Regions from separate parts of the Streptosporangium sp. NPDC051022 genome, predicted to be linked through region 1. Evidence: riboswitches for the same ligand, from Rfam matches in the RefSeq annotation. Region 1 holds a riboswitch; each other region holds the start of a gene.
The links. A riboswitch is a leader RNA that binds a small molecule or an ion and turns the genes downstream of it on or off. The one in region 1 is predicted to bind cyclic di-AMP.

Region 1 (4,854 bases):
TGGGTGATCATGATGATCCGCCGCGCCCCCGCCGCCCGCATCCGGGGCGCGAGCAGGCCGAGCGGCGCCGCCGCCCCGAACACCACCGTCTCGCACTTGAACTCGGCGACCAGCTCCGCCGCCCGGCGGGCGACCGCGCGGGTGGGCAGCATCAGGGAGGTGGGGTGGCGCACGACCGGGTACGGCTGCCGCGTGTCGAAGCCCCCGCAGCCGGGCCACCTGGGGGCGTAGACGATCACCGATTCCGGCGGGAGGCAGGCGGCCAGACCGTGCACGAACGACTGGATCCCCCCGGCCCTGGGCGGGAAGTCGTTGGTGACGATCAACGTGCGGTTCACGGCTGGGGGACGCCGTTCAGCAGTGCCCAGGAGCGCGCCATCGCGATGCGCTGCGGCGTCGTGGGGTGGGACGCGTAGAGCAGATATTCGACGACGTCCGGCGACAGGTCCGAGATGTTGGTGATCGCCAGCCGCTTCTGCATCGACACGAAGACCGCCGGATTCCGCGTCAGGTCCAGCGCGTGCGCGTCGGCACGGGCCTCGATGTGCCTGCTGACCAGGTTCTGCGCGGGCCCCGACAGGACGCCGGCCAGCGTCAGCAGCCCCATGATCAGGCCGACCGCCCTCGGGTCGGCGACCGAGGCGACCCCGGTGCGCCGCCGTACCGGCCCCGCCGAGGTCACCAGGTAGAGCAGGCACGCTCCGAAGGCCGTGCCCAGGGCGCCGACGAGCGTGCCGTACAGCACGTCACCCGCCTTGGCGTGGCCCAGCTCGTGCGCGACCACCAGCTCGACCTGGTCCGCCGGGACCCGCAGCAGCGTGTCGTAGACCACGATCCTGCGGGTCGCGCCGAATCCGGAGACGTAGGCGTTGAGCGCGGTGGTCCGCCGGGAGGCGTCGGCCACGAGCACGTTCTCGACCGGCACGCCGTCCCTGGCCGCCATCGCGAGCAGGTCGGTGCGGAGCCGCCCGGCGGGCATCGGCGTGAAGTCGTTGAAGAGAGGCTCGACCACCACCGGGTAGGCGAAGGAGGTGACGACGGTCAGCGCGAACGCCCCGACCGCCGCGGGTATCCACCAGCGGCGGTAGCGGCGGGCCAGCGCGACCACCGCGAGCACCATGATCCCCGTCAGCACGGCGCCGATCCCGATGTTCTTGGCGCGGTCGGCCGCCCACGACGGCCAGGTCTGGGTGGACAGGCCGTACTCGCGCAGGTAGGTCTCCGACCACATGCCCAGCGGCCAGCGCAGGATCGCCACGGCCACCGTCACCGCCAGGACGCCGAGCAGCACCCGCAGCCACCAGGGGCCCCTCAGGCGGCCCAGCAGCCGCGCGCCCAGCGGGGTGGCGATCAGCAGCCCCGCCACGACCAGGGTCAGGCCGAGCGACAGGTAGCCGGGAACGCTCGTGACGGCGTCGAAGGCCTCGGAACGGGCGATCTGGGCCGCGGTGAAGTCGCGGGCCGGATCCGGCGCGACGGGCGGGGCGTCGGCGGGCAGCGCCCGCCAGGGCGTGGTGAAGGCGACGACCGCCACGGTGAGCGCCCCGAGGGCGACCAGCGCCCATCCGGCCCCCCGCGGTCCCGCAGGGGCGCCCGCGGAAGTGTCCGTCACGGTCCGCGTCATGCGAGTTCCCTCCGGAGATGATCGCGCCAGGCGACGGTGAGCTCCGCCCGCGACAGGCCCAGCGTGCTGTCCACATCGCTACCGTAAAGCCTTACCAACGTCTTCTCGCCGAAGCGCTCCGCGATGTAGCGGCAGGCCAGCCAGGCCTCCTCGTAGGCCTGCGCCAGCCGTGGCGCGCCGGGGGCGAAGTCGGCGGGCTCGGGAAGCCGGGAGGGCACGACGCCCGCGCGTACCTCCTCGGCCAGCTCGGCGGCGGCCGCCCGCACCTCGATCCCCGCGTGGCGGTAGCCCACGTAGTCGGCGAACCCCTCCGACAGCCACATCGGCACCCGGCCGCCCCTGGTCGCGCCGGTGGCCACGTGGGTGAGCTCGTGGGTGATCACCACGTCCCGGCCCGCCGGGCTGAGCCTGGCGTATCCCGTCGGCAGGACGACCACCCGGCCGGCGGCGGCCATCGCGGCCAGGCCGCCGGTGGCCCCGGCCCCCGCGAGCGCGGCGGCCTCCGCGTCGGTGGCGGGGAAGAGGATCACCGCCCTGACCGGCCCCCAGACCTCCCCGACGGTACGGCAGGCGCGGTCGGCCCTCGTGGCCAGGTCCCGCAGCTCGGCGGGCGGGGCACGGTGGCCGACGACGAGCGAGCGCTCGCCGCGGACCACGGTCGCGGCCCCCGGCCACAGCTCGCGTGCCGCCCGCGGCACAGGCCGGGCCCCCGCGACCAGACCCGCGCCCATCAGCGCCAGCATCCCGGTGAGCACGGCGCGGCGCCCCCTCGGGACGGACATGTCAGCCGATGCTACTCGACCGGTGCCCGTTCTCCCGTGTACGCGCCGCATGCGGCGGCCCCGTCCATCCGGGGGCATGGACGGGGCCGTATCCCGCTTCTCAGGCGCCGGGGCGAACCGCTCCGGCGAACGCGGACCTGTAGTACCCCTTCAGCGTCACGATCCGGACCGTCTTGCCGCTGCTCGGTGAGTGGACCATCCTGCCGTGGCCGACATACATGCCCACGTGGCCCTTTCCGTAGAAGAACAGCAGGTCACCGGGGCGCAACTTGCTCCACGAGACCTTCTTCCTGACGGCGCGGTACTGGCTGGTCGTGATCCTGGGGAGGGACACGCCGGCCTTGCGCCACGCGTACTGGACGAGCCCGGAGCAGTCGAACGCGCCGGGGCCGGAGGCTCCCCAGCGATACGGGTCGCCGATCTGCTTCCTGGCCGTCCGAACGGCCGCCTTCGCTTTCACCTTCTGCAGCGCGGCCCTGCTCATCTTGGCCTTCGCCTTGCGCTTGACGTGAGTCTTCGCCGTGCTCTTGACCTGAACCGCAGCCACTGTGTCTGTCGCGTGTGCCGCCGTGGATCCCAGTGCGACCGCTCCGGTTGAGGCGGCCAGCGTGAGAACGAACCCGCCGACAGAAAGGCGGGAAAGGCGCGACAAACGAGGGTTGTGCAGGGTGGTAGACAGGATTTCTCCTTGGGACTTCCACTGATGCCTACCGGGTTAGCTGACGGATTCGGGCAGGGAAGGACGCCCTACGACACGACATGTCGATTCACCCCTGGCCATATCAAAGGCCTTTTGGTTCCCCGGCTCCGCGCCTCATGACTGCACGGACTCGGCAGGTCACCGTGGTTGGGGCGCACCCCTGAGGAAAACGGCGACCAGCTGGATTTCTATGTGGGACACCGGCCTGGGGGACCGGCATTCGGTGCGTCCGCATGGCTTGCTGACCGCGGCCAGAAGGTACCCCGGCGGCAGGGTTTCGGCAATCAATCGGTAAAAGCCGAAGATCGAAAAAAGATTTTCACGTTTATGAAATCCCTGCTCGGAACCCCGGTACACCGTTCGAATATGACCCTCATCACATTCTTGACATCGTTGCCGAAAAGCACCACTTCTGTTACATGCGTCACACCGGTTTTTTCGATCTTCGTCGTCCCGGCTCCGGACGGCCACCCTGGGAACGCTCCATCGCGTGCCTGACCTTTTGGAGACACTTCTGGGACCGTTCCATCCGAGGCGGCCCGCCCGGTGGATTCACCGGCGTGTCGCGATGGGGCACCGTCCTCGGAACCGCCTCGGAACCGCCTCGGGTCCGGCCCTCGCCGGGGCGGCCCTGCGCCCCCTTACAGGCCGTGATCCCCCGCCCCGCGGGTCAAAGCCGCCCCGGCGCCCCGGGCCGCCCTGAAGGCGCTCAGGGGCGTGGCGCCCGGGAACACTCGAAGGCCCTTCGGGAAGCGCGGCTTCAGGAGGCGCGGCTTCGGGAGCGCGCGAAGACGCCCGGGAGCGCGGTGCTCAGGGGCGCACGGCGCCGACGAAACGGCCGCCGTAGGCCGACAGCGGGGTGACCTTGACGACGTCTCCGGTCTGGGGGGCGTGGACCATCTTCCCGTCCCCGGCGTACATGCCCACGTGGCCCAGGCCGTTGCTGAAGAGGAGGTCGCCCGGCTGGAGGTCGCTCATGGAGACCTTGCGGCTGGCGCCCCAGCTCCACTGCTCCCAGGTGGTGCGGGGAAGGCTGACGCCTCCGCTGCGCCAGGAGGCCTGCATGAGGCCGGAGCAGTCCCAGCTACCCGGGCCCGTGCCGCCGTACTGGTACGGCTTGCCGATCTGGGCGTAGGCGAACGCCAGGGCGGCCCTGGCGTTGCCGGAGGCCGAGCCGGTGTACTGCATGCCCGTGCTGTTGGGGTCGCCGGCCTGGAAGGTGCCGAGCTCGCGCAGGACCTTCGTCTGGGCCTTGACCATCTTCTCGGCCTTGGCCTTCTCCGCGGCCAGCTCGTCGCGGGTCCGGTCGGCCTCGGTCAGGGCCTCCTTGGCCTTGTCGCGGCCCTGGCGCAGCGCCTTGGTGGCCTCGTCGAAGGCGTTCAGCGACTGGGCGCGGGAGGCGGAGAGCTGGTCGGCCGCGGCCAGGCCGTTCAGCAGCATGCTCGGATCGGTCTGGCCGACCAGGTTCTGCCAGCCGACGGCGCCGCTCTGGTAGCTGCTGACGGCCATGGTGATCAGGTCCTTGCGGAGACCCTCGACCTTCGCGTTCTGCCTGCCGAGGTCGCCGTTCAGCTCCCGGTACTTCTTCCGGGCCCGCTTCCAGCGCTCGCCGGCCTGGTTGTACTTCTCGACGATCTGGTCGGCCTGCTCGTTGAGCTTCGCCAGCTTCCGCTTGGCCTGGGCGATCGTCGGCTTGGGCTCGGCGGACACCCCGCCCACCGGGATCAGGAGCAGGGCGAGGGCCAGCC
Region 2 (4,854 bases), on a different contig from region 1:
GGACCGCGGTCTGACCGTCGAGCTGGTCACCAGCTCGGAGAGCCCCGACTGGCGCAACGTCCTGACCGTCCGCGGCGTCCTCGCCGACGGCCGTACGGTCTCGGTCTCCGGCACGCTCTCGGGCCCGCGTCAGATCACGAAGATCGTCGAGGTCAACGGCTACCAGATGGAGATCGAGCCGACCGACCACCTGTCGTTCTTCACCTATGTCGACCGTCCCGGCGTCGTCGGGATCGTCGGCCGCATCCTCGGCGACCACAACATCAACATCGCCTCCATGCAGGTGGCCCGTGACGTCAAGGGCGGCAAGGCCCTCATCGCGCTGACCGTCGACTCCGCCATCCCGACCGAGGTGATCGAGCAGATCGGCGGCGAGATCGGCGCCGAGAGCGGCCGCTCCGTCGACCTGGCCGACTAGGTTCCGGCCCGCGGGTCCCGCCGGACGGTCCGTCACGGGACCGTGCCGAGGATCCGCGCGACGGGCGCACCGCGTCGCCGTCGTGACGTTCGAGGGCGCTCCCGAGCCACCGCGCTCGGGGGCGCCCTCGTTGTTGTGCCCGTCGTCCCGCCCGGGATCTTGAGGGAGCGGCGCCGGATGCTCTGTTGTCTCAACATGTGAGAAATCTGTACAACAGGCGAGACGACATCTTGACCGGCAGGTAACATGGCATGAAATGCGCCAGGTTCTCGTACTCATTACCTGCCGCGGCGAGGCCTGACAGGGGCGGGCCGGCAACTCGCCGCGGTGCGCTGGCGCTCGCCGGCCCCGGGCTCCGCGTCGCCGATTCACGACCTGGATCCGCGATCTCAGGCCCGGCCCGGATTCGTGACCGGAATCCGGACCATCTCCTCCTGCTCCTGTGCGATCGAGATGAGAAGCACCATGTATGACATGTATCCCTGGAACCGTCCCGAAGAGACCGAGGACGAGGCCACCCAGGCCCTCCAGACCGCCCTGGACCGCCGCGACAACGGCGGGGCCCCGACGCGTTTCTGACAGGTCGTACCCTCGCCGCGCTCGTGGCCGGAACATCCGCCGATCCGCGTCCCGGCCGCCGCGGGCGATCCTGACACCGGTTGGTAAGTAAGGCGATTTACCGTCAAGGACGTTGGCTAGCCTTTTCCTGGGACCCCGGGACTGAGGAGAGCGAAGTGCGAGGCCGGCTCGGCAATCCACGGTTGTTGCGGGTGATGAACGAGCGACGCCTCCTTGACCGGCTCCTCGAACACGGCCCGGCCTCACGGGCCCAGCTGGCCAAGGTCACCGGCCTGTCCAAGCCGACCGTCTCGGCCGCCCTGGCGGGTCTTGAGGAGGACGGCCTGGTCCACCTGGTCGGCGAGGTCTCCGGCCGGCCGGGCCCGGTGACCTCGCTCTACGACATGAACGCCGCCGTGCTGCACGTCGCGGGCGTCGACATCGGCCGCGACTGGATCCGGGTGGCGGTGGCCGACCTCCGGGGGCGCTTCGTGGGGCGCAGGGACGGACGCAACGACGCGCGTACCGAGGACGAGCTGGTCCGCGCGGTCCGGGGCCTGACCCGGACCGCGGTGGCCGAGGCCGGTCTCGGATGGTCCTCCGTCGCCCACGCGGTGGTCGGCAGTCCCGGCGTGTACGACCCCGAGACGGGACGGCTGCACCTGGCCGCGAACCTGCCCGGCTGGGGCACCCCCGGTCTGGTGGACCGCCTGTGCGCGGCGCTGGGGACCGAGGTGACCATCGAGAACGACATCAACCTGGCGGCCCTGGGCGAGCACGCGCACGGCGAGGGCAAGGGACGATCCCATTTCGCGCTGGTGTCCATCGGCACCGGTGTCGGCATGGGCATCGTCGTCAACGGCGAGCTGTACTCGGGGGCGCGCGGCGCCGCGGGGGAGGTCTCCTACCTGCCCACCGGGGAGGATCCGGTTCCCGGCAGGGAGGCGCTGGAGCACGGACCGACCGAGACCCCGGTCGGCGCCCTCGGCGTGGTGCGCGCGGCACGCGCGGCCGGGGCGCGGGTGGAGACGGCGAAGGAGGTCTTCGGCGCCGCGGCGGCCGGAGACCCCGTGGCCCTGGCCGTCGTCGAGGCCGAGGGGCGACGGATCGGCGACCTGATCGTCGCGGTGGCCTCGGTTCTCGATCCGGAGATCGTGGTGCTCAGCGGTGGCGTCGGCCGTAACCTCGACCTTCTCGGCGACTCCATCGCCGCCAGGATCGCCGAGCTGGGTCCGCTGCGTCCCACCGTGGTCACGAGCAGCCTGGGGGACAGCGGGGTGCTGCTGGGCGCCGTCACGCGCGCGCTCGGCCGGGCCTGGGACGTCATCTTCGCCGGCCGGCACGGCTGATCCGCTTCGCTGGCCGGTACGGCCGGTCCGCCCGGCGGAAGCCTCGTCCCGGATTCTGGCCGGAGCCCTGTCCGACGCCCTGGCCGGGGCCCGTTCCGCCGCTCTGCGCCGGAGGCGAGGATTCGCGGAACAGGCCCCGTCCGGCGGAGGGTCAGGGGGCGGTGGCGGGCGCCGGGGCCGGGGCGGCGGTCGTCGGCGCGGGTTGATCGGTGGGGGTGGTCGGTGCGGTCGGTGCGGGCTGGACGGCCTGCTGGGCCTGCTCAGCCTGTTTGGCCTGTTTGGCCCGCTCGGCTTGTGCGGCCTGTTCTGCCCGCTTGGCCTGTGCGGCCTCCTTGGCCTGTTCGATGGAGAGCTTGACCCCCTTGGGGTCGGGGCGTACGGCGCCGACGAAGCTGTCACGGCGCCACGCGCCCAGCTTCTCCACCTTGACCACGTCGCCGGTGCTCGGGGCGTGGACCATGTACCCGGGCTTGCTGATCATGCCGACATGGCCGAGGTTGTGGAAGAAGACCAGGTCACCCGGCTGGAGGTCCTTCCAGGCGATCTTCTTGGAGAAGGCGGAGTACTGCGCTGCGGCCACCCGCGGCAGGTGGATTCCGGCGGCGCCGTACGCGCGGAGCATCAGGCCGGAGCAGTCGAACCCTCCGTTGCCGGTGCCGCCCCAGACGTACGGCGTGCCGCGCTTGGACATGGCCCACTGCAGGGCCTTCTTCCAGGCGGGGGCGGACGGTTTCCTCGTGGTCTTCGGGGTTTCGGCGGCCCCCGGGGCGTCGGAGGCGTCGGCGCCGGTGAGGGCGGCGGGCGCGAGGGATATGACGGGGGCGAGAGAGGAGTCGACGGGGCCGGGGGCGGGAGAGGTGAGGAAGGCGGCTGTCGTGAGGGAGGGGGAGGAGGCCGCGAGCGCGGAGTCGGCCATCGCGAGAGTGGGGATCGCGAACGCGGTGGCGCCGGTGACGATCAGGGTCAGGACACGGGGGTAGGTCTTGCCGGTCAGGATCGTTCCTTCCATAAGGCCGGCCGGGTGAGCTGTCGGGCTCGGACGTGAAGGTCGCCCTACGGCGCGCGAGAGCGCCGATTCGCCCCAAGGGATCCAGCGGGGGACGGCAGGAGACGTGCTCCGGCAAGCGGAGGTGAAGACTCCGGACGCCCCGTGGATCCCGGAAGTGGTTCCCCGGCTCCGCGCAGGCCGGAAAAGGGGGGTGGCCTGCGAGGATTAGGCGACGATGCGAATGGCCAGGACCTTAACGAAACGGTCAAAAGATCGCAAATAGGACAAAATTCTTATGCCTCGTCAGAGGAAGATGTGTCCGATGGGTGAGATTGGTGTTCGCTCCACGAGACGGACCGGTAAGGTGCGTGCATGGATTCGCGCAACATTCGCCTGGCCGTCATCCCCGGGGACGGGATTGGAACCGAGGTCGTCACGGAGGGCCTGAAGGTCCTGGAAGCCGTCGGCACGAAGGTGGAGACGACCACCTACGACCTGGGTGCCAAGCGGTACCACAAGACCGGTGAGGTCCTTCCCGAGGCGGTTCTGGAGGAGTTGCGCGGATACGACGCGATCCTGCTCGGCGCGGTCGGCGACCCCAGCGTCCCGCCGGGCATCCTGGAGCGCGACCTGCTGCTCAAGCTCCGTTTCGAGCTCGACCACTACGTCAACCTGCGTCCGGTCAAGCTCTTCCCCGGCGTCGAGACCCCGCTGGGCAAGTCCGGCCCCGAGGACATCGACATGGTCGTCATCCGTGAGGGCACCGAGGGCCTGTACGCGGGCGCCGGTGGCGTGCTGCGCCGTGGCACCTCGCAGGAGATCGCCACCCAGGAGTCGCTGAACACCGCCCACGGCGTCGAGCGCGTCGTCCGCTACGCCTTCGAGAAGGCGCTCAGCAGGCCGCGCAAGAAGCTGACGCTGGTCCACAAGACCAACGTCCTCACCTTCGCCGGTGACCTCTGGGCCCGCACCTTCGACCGGGTCAGCCTGGAGTACCCCGACGTCACCACCGACTACAGCCACATCGACGCCGCCTCGATGTTCTTCGTCAACCAGCCCGAGCGGTTCGACGTGATCGTCACCGACAACCTCTTCGGCGACATCATCACCGACATCGGCGCGGCCATCGCCGGTGGCATCGGCCTGGCGGCCAGCGGCAACATCAACCCCGACCGCACCGCGCCCAGCATGTTCGAGCCGGTCCACGGCAGCGCCCCCGACATCGCGGGCCAGGGCAAGGCCGACCCGACCGCGACGATCCTGTCGGTCGCCATGCTCCTGGACCACCTCGGCCTGGCCGAGGAGTCCGCCAAGGTGGAGCGGGCCGTGGCCGAGGACCTGGTCGAGCGCCTGACCGGCCCCGGCCGGACCACCCGCGAGATCGGCGACGACATCACCGCCCGAGTAGCCGGCTGAGAAGCCGCCTACCCGACCTCAGACGCGTCCGGCGGCTCACCCGAGCCGCCGGACGCGTCTTTTTTGTTCGTCCCTCCAACGACAGTGCCGGATTTCGGCATAGATGCAGTAGTTTCCCGTTACCT
Region 3 (4,854 bases), on a different contig from region 1:
CACGGCGGGGTGAAGGAGCCCAGCTTGGCGGTCATGCCCGCCTCGCTGAAGCTCCTGACCGTGTCGAAGGCGGTCTTGACGGCCGGGTTGCTCTCGATGATGAGCTGGTTGTTCTTGTCGAAGTAGGAGACGTTGCCGTTCTTCGGCGCCTCCTGCGACAGGATCACGTTGTAGAGCGTGTTCGGGCCGTCGAGGAACCTGGGGTCGTCCTTGCCGGGGTTGGCGGCCTGGAACTTCTTGCCGACCTCCATGAAGGCGTTCCAGTCGGGCCAGAGCTTGCCGACCTCCTCGCGGTCCGTCGGCAGGCCCGCCTTCTTGAACAGGTCCGTCCGGTAGCACATGGTCATGCCGCCGATGTCGGTGCCGAGGGCGAACAGCTTGCCCTCGGCGTTGACGCCGTTGTCCCACTTGGCCGCGGGGAAGTCGGCCTTGCGGTCGTTGAGGCCGTACTCGCCGAGGTCGGTGAAGAACTGCGGCCTGGCCTTCATCAGTCCCATCGCGCCCTCGTCCAGGGCGATGATGTCGGCGGCGCCGCTGCCCGCCTGCAGGCGCTGGAGCAGCTGGGGTAGGTAGACGTCCTCGAAGCGGTCGGTCAGGTTCTGGTACTTGACCTGGATGTTCGGATGCGCGGCGTTCCACGTCTCGACGGCCTTGTCGTAGCCGAAGTTCTCGCCGCCGCCGAAGGTGTGCACGGTGACGGTCACCGGCTCGGCCGCGGCGGAGCCGCTCGGCGCGGGGGCGGCGGATTCGCCCGAACCGCCCGAACTGCACGAGGCCACGGCCAGTGCGGTGGCCGCCACCACCGTGACCGCGGCGAGCCTGCCGTGCCGCCTCTTGTTCAACATTCCGGACCCCTCTCAGGTGGTCGCCCGAATCGGTGGGAGGTGCCGCCGCGGCGCGGGTCCCCGACGACCGCGACCCCGCGACGGGGTGGTTCCTCAATGTTTTGGGAGCGCTCCCACGAAGAGTGGACGACGGGCAACCGAAACGTCAATACGCCGAAACTCAACCGTTATATCCTGTGGCGCGCCGGGGGATGTAGCAGCATATAAGCGACAAAAGGGGCATGGGAACCTTTGGGAGCGCTCCCATAACATGAGGCGCAACAGGCGACCGGAACGCCGAAAGGGGCACGGCTCGGATGAGTCGTGCCCCTTTTCCGGATGCGGGGGTCAGCCGGTACGGCGAGCGGTGGTCACTCGCTGTAGGCCGGGTAGCCGTAGCCGACGACCTGGGAGGTCGGGCGGACGCGCTGCTCGACCTTGCCGTTGCCGGTGTTGCCCTCGATCGTGGTGATCGTGCCGTCGCCGTTGTCCTTCTTCAGGAAGCCGACGTGGTCGATCCCGTCGAGGTCCTTGCCGCGCTGCCAGTCGAAGTAGACGACCGCGCCGGGCTTGGGAGTGGTGCCCCAGTGGCCGTTCTCCTTGAACCACTTGGCGTGGGTGACGGTGTAGGCGTCCCAGCCCATGGTGGGACGGATGCCGGCGTGCTCGCCGACCCAGGAGACGAACATCGCGCACCAGGGGGCGTTGGCGTAGTCCCGGATGCGGCCGCCGTCGCGGGCGGTGGTCTCCTTGGCGCGCTCGGTGGACATGTACCAGGACTGGAACTTGGTCCCGCCGCCCTGGGCGTTCTCGCTGATGCCGATCTGCTGCGAGGCGAGGTCCAGGACCTGCTGTGCGGTGACCCTGGGCTGCTTCTCGGCCTTCGCCTCGGCGGCGGTCTTGACGACACTGACGTTCTGGGCGGTGTTGGCGCTCTCCGCGGGAGGGGCGCTGATGGGGCCGTGGGCCGGGGCGTCCGCCAGGGCTGCGGGTCCCGCGACGATTCCGCCCGCGAGGGCGATGGAAGTTCCCAGGATGATTCGGGCCAGGTAGTGCGTCTTGGGGGTGGTGGTAAGGCGGTGCTTGGCCATAAGAGACTAACTCCTTGCTTCGCTTCCATGCCGCCTACCGGGTTAGCTGACGGGTTCGGGCTGGGAAGTGCCCTACGGCGCGTGATCGCGCTGATTCACCCCAAAAAAGTGGTTCCCCGGTTCCCTGAGACTCGCGGGCTTTCCCGTGAGGCTCCTGGATTCGGCGGCCGTGTTCATCGGGCGGAAGATCCGCCTGGCGAACACGGTCGGGCAATGTGCTCGTAATGGGCTGACCTGCGAAGGTCTAGGTGCTCACCACGAATTCGTTGAACGTACGTGAACCGGACAGACGATTACAAGTCCGACACATTGCCATGGCTTGGGAATAGGTGTGAAACGAGCGGGACGATCAGCCGGGCCGTGCCGATCCCGCGCCCGCGCCGATCTTTGATTCGACGCCGAAAATCCCTATGACACAGGGCTTTTCATGCGGTCAACCAGAAACGGGACGGGTGGTTACCGTCGTCCCGGATGATCCGCCCCAAGGTAAACGTAGATCTTTTGGCTGACCCGGCTCTCCGCCGGGTAAAAGTGATCGTCCTTTACCCGCGGTCGGTGTCCCGCGGGGTCGGGATTCCGGCTCCGGCCGGGCGCAGGACGGTCGGCGGCCCGATCCCGTTGTCGGCGCCGGTGACCATCGTGGTGGAACCGGTGAGGTCGGGGATGGTGTCGGCGGTCCGCATGACCTGGGTTCCTCCGAGGGAGGGGGTGGTGTGCGAAACGGTCTCGCACGCCGTCGTGGATCGGCGAGAGTCGACCGCGCAAGTGCGTGTATTCGGGTGTTCACCCGGAGTTCCCGGGCGTGTAAGACATCCCGGTTACGGTGAGGCAGTCGTGAACGGGTCATCGCCCGGCGTGGAGGACGGTCGAGACCACGCGCGGGAGCAGGGTTCGGCCGTCGCATGGGTGGAGTCCCCGCTGCAGATGCTCTGCGCCGTGGAGGCATACCATGCCGGGCTGCTCGGCGCCCACGCCCGGGTGGTGCCCCGGGCCAAGCTTCGCCCGCTGGTCGTCACCCGTCGTGAGGTCATCCGGCTCGGCCTGCCCGCCGGCCTCGAGGTGACCACGCCGGAGCCCGAGATGCCCAGACCCCGCCGGGGCGCCGGCTGGGCGGTCGGCGACGCCTTCTCCGGCAAGGTCCAGGCCGCCCTGCTCACCGCCCTCCCGGGACGGATCGTGATCGTCGACGACGGGCTGGCCACGATCAGGCTGCTGGAACTGCTCACCGGGCGCCCCTGGACGCCCCTGCTGCGTGCCAGGGCCACTCCGGGCCTCCTCCGGACCGCCCTCGGCGCCGCCGCCGGCCTGCGGCTGCGGGCCGCGGCGAGGTCGGGCCGGTTGTCGATCTTCACGGCGCTGCCGGTCCCCGCCGAGCTGGCGCAGGCCGTACGCGACAGGGGGGCCGAGCTGGTCACCCACGACTTCGGCTGGCTCCGCTCGCAGCCCATGCGCAAGCCGGGTCCCGAGGAACGCACCGTCGTCCTCGGCACCTCACTGGTCCGCAACGGCCTCATCCACCGTGACCGCTACTTCACCTGGCTGGCCGGACTCGGCTCCGCCGGGCCGGTGGCCTACTTCCCGCACCGCCGGGAGGACCCCCACGACCTCGCCCGGGTCGGGGAACAGCCCGGGATCACCGTCTACGACGGCGGGGCCCCCGCCGAGATGACCCTGCGGGGCCTGGGCGCGCAGCAGCGCGTGCTGAGCCTGCCGTCGACCGCGGTGACCTCGCTGCGCGTCCTGCTGTCGGCCCGCGGCGTCGTCGTGGAGACCGTGGACGTCCCCGACGAGTGGTGGACCGCCCAGGCGGCGCCCGCCCTCCGTTCCCACCTTTCGATGTTCGCCCATCACGACACTGGAGTCACAGGTTGAAGGTCCTGGCCGTGGCCGACTCGGATTCCTACCTGAAGTGGGCCGCCTACCTGCTGGAGGGCCTGCCCTCCGGCTGTACGGCGGAGCTGACGGTGGTCCGCACCCCCATCACGCCCTCCCCGGCCCAGATCCACGCGGCCGTGGCCGGCGCGGCCGCCGATCCGCCCGTGCTGTCCGCCCGGGCCCTGCGCCGGACCGCGGAGCGCTTCAGGCCCGACGTGGTGCTGGCCGCCTGCACCGGGCCCGTGGTGGACGTGCTGGTCGGCGAGGTGCTGACGGGACTCGAGCCGAGGCCGGTCTTCGTGTCGGGCCTGCCGGGCATCTCCATCCCGGCGACCGAGAAGGCGTGGCTCTTCCGCAGCGGATGCGACCTGTTCGTCCTGCACAGCGGGCGTGAGGTCGAGGAGTTCTCGGCGGTGGCCGAGCGGCTGGGCGGCGGCGGAGTCATCGGCCTCACCCGGCTGCCCTTCCTCCACAACGGCGCGGAGGTCCCCGTCACGGGGCCGCGCAACCGCGTGGTGTTCGCCACCCAGGCCAAGGTGCCCAAGCGCAGGGAGGATCGCGAGCGGATCCTGCTCGCCCTCGCCACGCTGGCCGAGCGCCGCCCCGACCTGGACGTGGTGGTCAAGCTCCGCGCGCTGGACAACGAACGCCAGACCCACAACGAACGCCACCACTACCAGCGGCTGTGGCAGTCCCTGGCCGACGGCGGGCAGGTCCGCCCCGGCGCGGTGCGTTTCGCGGTCGGCCCGATGCACGAGCACCTGGCCCACGCCGCCGGATTCGTCACCGTCAGCTCGACCGCCGCGCTGGAGGCCATCGCCCAGTCGGTACCCCAGCTGGTGCTGTCCGACTTCGGCGTCAGCGCCGAGATGATCAACCTGGTCTTCGAGGGCAGCGGCCTGCTCGGCACCCTGGACGACCTGTCCGAAGGCCGTTTCCTGACGCCGGACGAGGACTGGTGCCGGGCGAACTACTTCCACCCGGAAAGCGACAGCGACTGGGTCTCCAGGATGGTCGCCCTGGTCGGCCAGGCCCGCTCCGGACGCCTGGTCCCCGCCAAGTCC
Region 4 (4,854 bases), on a different contig from region 1:
CGTAACCCTGCTGCTGGCCGTAGCCGGGCTGGGAAGCCTGCTGGCCGTAGTCGGCCTGCTGCCCGTAACCGGCCTGCTGGCCGTAGCCCTGCTGACCGTAGCCGGGCTGGGCCTGCCCCGGTCCCGTGTTCTCGGATCGATATCCCACGACTGTCACATCGGGGTCGAGTTCGCCAGGGGCTCGACCCGCATTCTGTCCGTATTGAGGATGACCCGACGGTGCGCGGTCGGGATCATCCTGCGGATACGGCGGCTGTCCGGTGCTCACCGCGTCACCTCACTTCGACTGTGCATGTGGCACATGTCAGACTCACATGCATGCTGGTGCACAAGGTATCGACATAGGTATCAACAGTCACCTTTCCGATCAGTCAGCACCACAGTCAACTCAGGCGTCCCGCCGTGTCAGATGAAGCAGCATTCGCGTGTTCCCCAAGGTGTTCGGCTTGACGTGCTCCAGGTCAAGGAACTCGGCGACACCCTCGTCATACGAGGCGAGCAGTTCCGCGTAGACCTCGGGCGAGACGGGCGTCCCCTGGATCTCCTTGAATCCGTGCCTGGCGAAGAAATCGACCTCGAAGGTGAGACAGAAGACCCGGCGCAGACCGAGATCGCCCGCGGTGCCGATAAGCGAGGAGACGATCAGGTGCCCGATGCCCAGCCCCCGGCATCCGGGGTCGACGGCGACGGTCCGGATCTCGGCGAGGTCCTCCCAGAGGACGTGAAGCGCTCCGCACCCCACGACGACGCCGCCCCTGTCGGCCACCCAGAACTCCTGGACGTCCTCGTACAGGGTGACCGTGGCCTTCTCCAGCAGGCGCGGCCCCGCCCCGGCGTAGGTGTCGACGAGCCGCCGGATGGCGCGCACGTCCGGGGTGCGGGCACGGCGCACCGTGACCACCGCCGTCCCGGCCCCCGGACCGCCCGGCGACCGCTCCCCCGCGACCTCGGCGCCGGCCTCTCCGCCGCCGTCTCCGGCCCGTCGTTCCACCGCCCCGGAATCACGTACGGCCCGCGCCGGAAACTGCTCCGCTACCTGCTCCATGACCGATCAGCGTACGTCCTCGTCAGCGTCTGTTTACGGCTCGTCCTTAACTCCCCCCTCGGATCCGCCGGATGACACGCGGCAGCCCACCGGCCGCCGCGGGGCGGGCGCGCCGGCCGTACACCCGGTCCGATCCCCTCGTGGAACGCAGACCTGCGACGACCTCTCACGCGAACGGGCCCGAAAGATCCGGGGCCTGCGTGACACATATGTCGATCTTGAAATGACGTGACCTTCCCGTGACATTTCAGTTGTGAAAGCTCTACCGGCTTTGCAGTTCTGGTTGAGCATGAACCTCCAATTGCACTAATGTCCGTGCTCGATGTCAGCAACGTAAAGTGCTGAACCCGCCGAATCCCCGCAGATGGGGAGCCGGGGACCCACCCTCCAGTCCCCCGGGGTGAATCCGAAGCGCCACCGGCGCACGGTAGGGCTGCCTCCGGCCCGAACCCGTCAGCTAACCCGGCAGGCGGCCGAGAGAGGAGCCTGTTGGTGAAGCGCACGCGCAACCGTGGGAGAGAGCGCGCGGGCAGGCATGCCCGCCATCGAGAACACGTGACGCGCGGGCTATCGCGCCGGATGACGGTCGTCGGGCTGGTGTTCGCCTCCCTGGTCCTCGGCACTCCCCTGATGGCGACCGCCGAACCGAAGCCCAGCCTCCAGCAGCTCGCCAAGCAGGCCGAGAAACTGCACACCGAGATCGAGACGCTCAGCGAGCAGTACAACGGCGGGCGGATCAAGCTCAAGGAGGCGCAGCGCGCCGCCGCGAGCGCCAAGAAGACCCTCGCCGTCAGCGAGGCGGAGCTGGAGACCCGGCGCTCCAAGGCCACCCTGCTGGCGCAGAGCACCTACATGGCGGGCGGCCTGGCCTCCGCGCTCGCCTTCACCCAGTCGTCCAACCCCGAGACCTTCCTCGACCAGGCGACCACGAACTACGCGCTCCAGCAGCAGCAGAGCCAGGAGGTCGCCCAGATCGGCGAGGCGATCGAGACCGCCAAGCGCGCCCAGGCCGGTGCCAAGGCCCGCACCGACGAGGTCAACACCCTCCTCTCCCAGCTGGGGGCCAGGCGCACCAGGATCGAGCGCCTGGTGAAGAGGGTCGAGGGCGACCTGTTCAGCGAGGTGCGCACGCAGGCCGCCCGCAACCGGAGCAGCCGGGTCAGGATCAACGTGCCGATCACGGGCGAGGGCAAGGCCGCCGAGGCCGCCCGCTGGGCCCTCACCCAGCAGCTCAGACCGTACGTGTGGGGCGCGGAGGGGCCCAGCACCTTCGACTGCTCCGGCCTGGTGATGTGGGCCTACCAGAAGGTCGGCATCAGCCTGCCGCACTACACGGGCGACCAGTGGACGGCCGGAACCCACGTCTCCAGAAACGAGCTCCGCCCCGGAGACCTGGTCTTCTTCTACAGCGACCTGCACCACGTCGGGATCTACATCGGCGCGGGCCTGATGGTCCACGCGCCGCAGACCGGTGACGTCGTCCACGTCACCACGATCGACAACCGGCCCTTCGCGGGCGGCGTGCGCATCGCCGACTGAGGCGCTTCCGGTCGTGGCCCGCGGAAGCGGGCCGCGGCCCTCCCGGCTGTCCCGGCCCTCCCGGCGCGGAACGGCCTGTCGCGGCGCTCAGAGGCACCTGGCCGCGCCGAGAGTCCCAAGGGGCAGGAAAGCCCGGACTCCGCGGAACAGGCTCAGATCAGCCGTCTGCGGGCGGCCCAGGCCACGGCTTCGATCGCCGTCGCCACACCGATGCGGTCGCAGATCCCGCGGAGCCTGCGCCGGACCGTCCGGCCGCTGATGTCGAGACGACGGCCCACCCGATCCACGGTGACCCCCTTGGCGAGCTCCGCCAGCAACACGAGATCCTCGTCGCTGAGGCCGATCTCGCCCACGCTCAGGAGGCCGTCGCCGCGACGGGAATCCACTTCGGGATATGCCATCTGGAGTCGCTCCCCCCGCACCTGTGACCGAGGCGTGAGTTGTCTGGAATCAATGCCGCCCGCCAGGAACGGTAAACGGCTTGTTCAAAGGTCGTCAAGTTCTGCTCTTCATAGAGGTAGCACGCGCTGTTGACATAGCGGGCGCTACGTGAAGTACTCATGATATGTCGGTGCCTTTACGGTTAAGTCGGGACCAAGCCAAGGCCCGCACCCGCAGGCGCCTGCTGGCCGCCGCAGCCGAAGTCTTCGCAGAACAAGGTTTCGCCGGGGCCTCGGTGGACGAGATCGCCTCCAGGGCGGGCCACACGGTCGGCGCCCTCTACTCTCATTTCACCGGAAAAGACGACCTGTTCCGCGCGGTCTTCGACGAGCACGTCCCCCACCCCCTTGACGTGGGCGGCGGAATCCCCCCGCAATGGAAGGACGACGTCCCCGATTTTGCGGCATTCGGCGCATATCTGGCGGAACTAGCCGATCAACACACGGTGTCGAGCGCGCTCGAAATGGAGTTTCTGCGCTACGCGCTGCCACGGCCGGAATTGCTCGGCCGGCTGGCCAACCGCTGGTGGGCCCCCCGTACGGCCGTCGCCCACCTCGTGGCCGCGCACCACACGTCCCACGAGGCGACCGCGGTGGCGACCGTGATCATCGGTCTCTTCGAAGGGCTGGTGATCCAGCGCCGCGCCGACCCCTCCGCGGTTCCGGCCGAACTGTTCGCCAAGGCGCTGAACTGGCTGATGACCGGCCTCGAAGGCACACCCGAAACCCACCCCGCCGAAACCCACGCGTCAGAGGAACGTCCGCCCGAAACCGCCTAGCCGGGAAACGCGCGGCCGCAGAGCACACGACCGCGCCCCCGTACGGCCCGGCGGTGCCGAAAAGGCACATGAAGCCATCGAAAGGTACGGGGAGGCACGAAAGGCACGCATCCACGGAACACCAGACCGGCGTACGGCGGGGGCGCGGCCGTACACGACGGGGAACGGCCGTCGGAAGTGGCCATAAGACAGGGAGCGGCCGCCGGGGAACGACCATAAGACGAGGAGTGACCGCAGGACGGGGCGCGGCCGTGGGACGGGGAACCGGCCGCGGCTTCCGAACGGCCCGGAACGAAGGCGCGGGCACGGTACAAAAAAGCGCAGACACGGTACAAAACTGTACAAAACGGGCAACGCGAAGGTGTGCGGAACGAGGGCGGCGGCACGCCCGCAGGACGCCGGGGTTCCCAGGGCGGTATCGCCTTTCTCACCCCGGCGCCACACTCCCGTCCCGGCGCGGCGCCCGCGTCCCGGGCGCCGCGCCGGACGGGCTCAGCTCGTCGGCTTGACCAGCGGGAACAGGATGGTCTCGCGGATGTTCTTGCCGGTGAAGGCCATGATGAGACGGTCGACACCGAGGCCCATGCCCCCGGTGGGCGGCATGGCGTACTCCAGCGCGGCGAGGAAGTCCTCGTCGAGCTGCATGGCCTCGGGGTCACCGCCCGCGGCCAGCAGGGACTGCTCGGTGAGACGGCGGCGCTGCTCGACCGGGTCGACCAGCTCCGAGTAGGCGGTGCCCATCTCGGTGCCGAAGCCGATGAGGTCCCACTTCTCGGTGAGGAGCGGGTTGTCCCGGTGCTGACGGGTCAGCGGGGAGGTCTCCAGCGGGTAGTCCATGACGAACGTCGGCTGGACGAGGGTGTGCTCGACGAGCGCCTCGAAGATCTCCTGGACGAGCTTGCCCTGACCCCACTTGGCGTCCCAGTGGATCTCCCGCGCGTCCGCGAGCTTGCGGACCTGCTCCAGCGGCGTCTCGGTCGTGACCTCCTCGCCCAGCGCCGCCGAGACCGACCCGTAGAGGGTGATCCGCGGCCACTCCCGCAGGCCCAGG

Region 2: another riboswitch for cyclic di-AMP. It lies ahead of AB0N02_RS39965 (NlpC/P60 family protein); the one in region 1 lies ahead of AB0N02_RS31495 (C40 family peptidase).
Region 3: another riboswitch for cyclic di-AMP. It lies ahead of AB0N02_RS10270 (CHAP domain-containing protein); the one in region 1 lies ahead of AB0N02_RS31495 (C40 family peptidase).
Region 4: another riboswitch for cyclic di-AMP. It lies ahead of AB0N02_RS17540 (NlpC/P60 family protein); the one in region 1 lies ahead of AB0N02_RS31495 (C40 family peptidase).

What each region holds. Positions count from the first base shown of each region.
Region 1 is NZ_JBFBCF010000023.1:119,707-124,560, forward strand. Features, by position in the region: gene AB0N02_RS31480 (glycosyltransferase family 4 protein) at 1-338, opposite strand, end outside; gene AB0N02_RS31485 (M48 family metallopeptidase) at 335-1,624, opposite strand; gene AB0N02_RS31490 (hypothetical protein) at 1,621-2,406, opposite strand; gene AB0N02_RS31495 (C40 family peptidase) at 2,507-2,953, opposite strand; cyclic di-AMP (ydaO/yuaA leader) riboswitch at 3,096-3,252, opposite strand; gene AB0N02_RS31500 (NlpC/P60 family protein) at 3,917-4,854, opposite strand, start outside.
Region 2 is NZ_JBFBCF010000038.1:24,857-29,710, forward strand. Features, by position in the region: gene serA (phosphoglycerate dehydrogenase) at 1-418, shown strand, start outside; gene AB0N02_RS39960 (ROK family transcriptional regulator) at 1,192-2,325, shown strand; gene AB0N02_RS39965 (NlpC/P60 family protein) at 2,477-3,334, opposite strand; cyclic di-AMP (ydaO/yuaA leader) riboswitch at 3,322-3,540, opposite strand; gene AB0N02_RS39970 (3-isopropylmalate dehydrogenase) at 3,686-4,729, shown strand.
Region 3 is NZ_JBFBCF010000004.1:227,312-232,165, reverse strand. Features, by position in the region: gene AB0N02_RS10275 (ABC transporter substrate-binding protein) at 1-845, opposite strand, end outside; gene AB0N02_RS10270 (CHAP domain-containing protein) at 1,196-1,915, opposite strand; cyclic di-AMP (ydaO/yuaA leader) riboswitch at 1,932-2,091, opposite strand; gene AB0N02_RS10265 (hypothetical protein) at 2,458-2,598, opposite strand; gene AB0N02_RS10260 (hypothetical protein) at 2,750-3,787, shown strand; gene AB0N02_RS10255 (DUF6716 putative glycosyltransferase) at 3,799-4,854, shown strand, end outside.
Region 4 is NZ_JBFBCF010000009.1:87,479-92,332, forward strand. Features, by position in the region: gene AB0N02_RS17530 (RDD family protein) at 1-148, opposite strand, end outside; gene AB0N02_RS17535 (amino-acid N-acetyltransferase) at 389-901, opposite strand; cyclic di-AMP (ydaO/yuaA leader) riboswitch at 1,384-1,532, shown strand; gene AB0N02_RS17540 (NlpC/P60 family protein) at 1,601-2,584, shown strand; gene AB0N02_RS17545 (LuxR C-terminal-related transcriptional regulator) at 2,737-2,985, opposite strand; gene AB0N02_RS17550 (helix-turn-helix domain-containing protein) at 3,150-3,803, shown strand; gene lysX (bifunctional lysylphosphatidylglycerol synthetase/lysine--tRNA ligase LysX) at 4,296-4,854, opposite strand, start outside.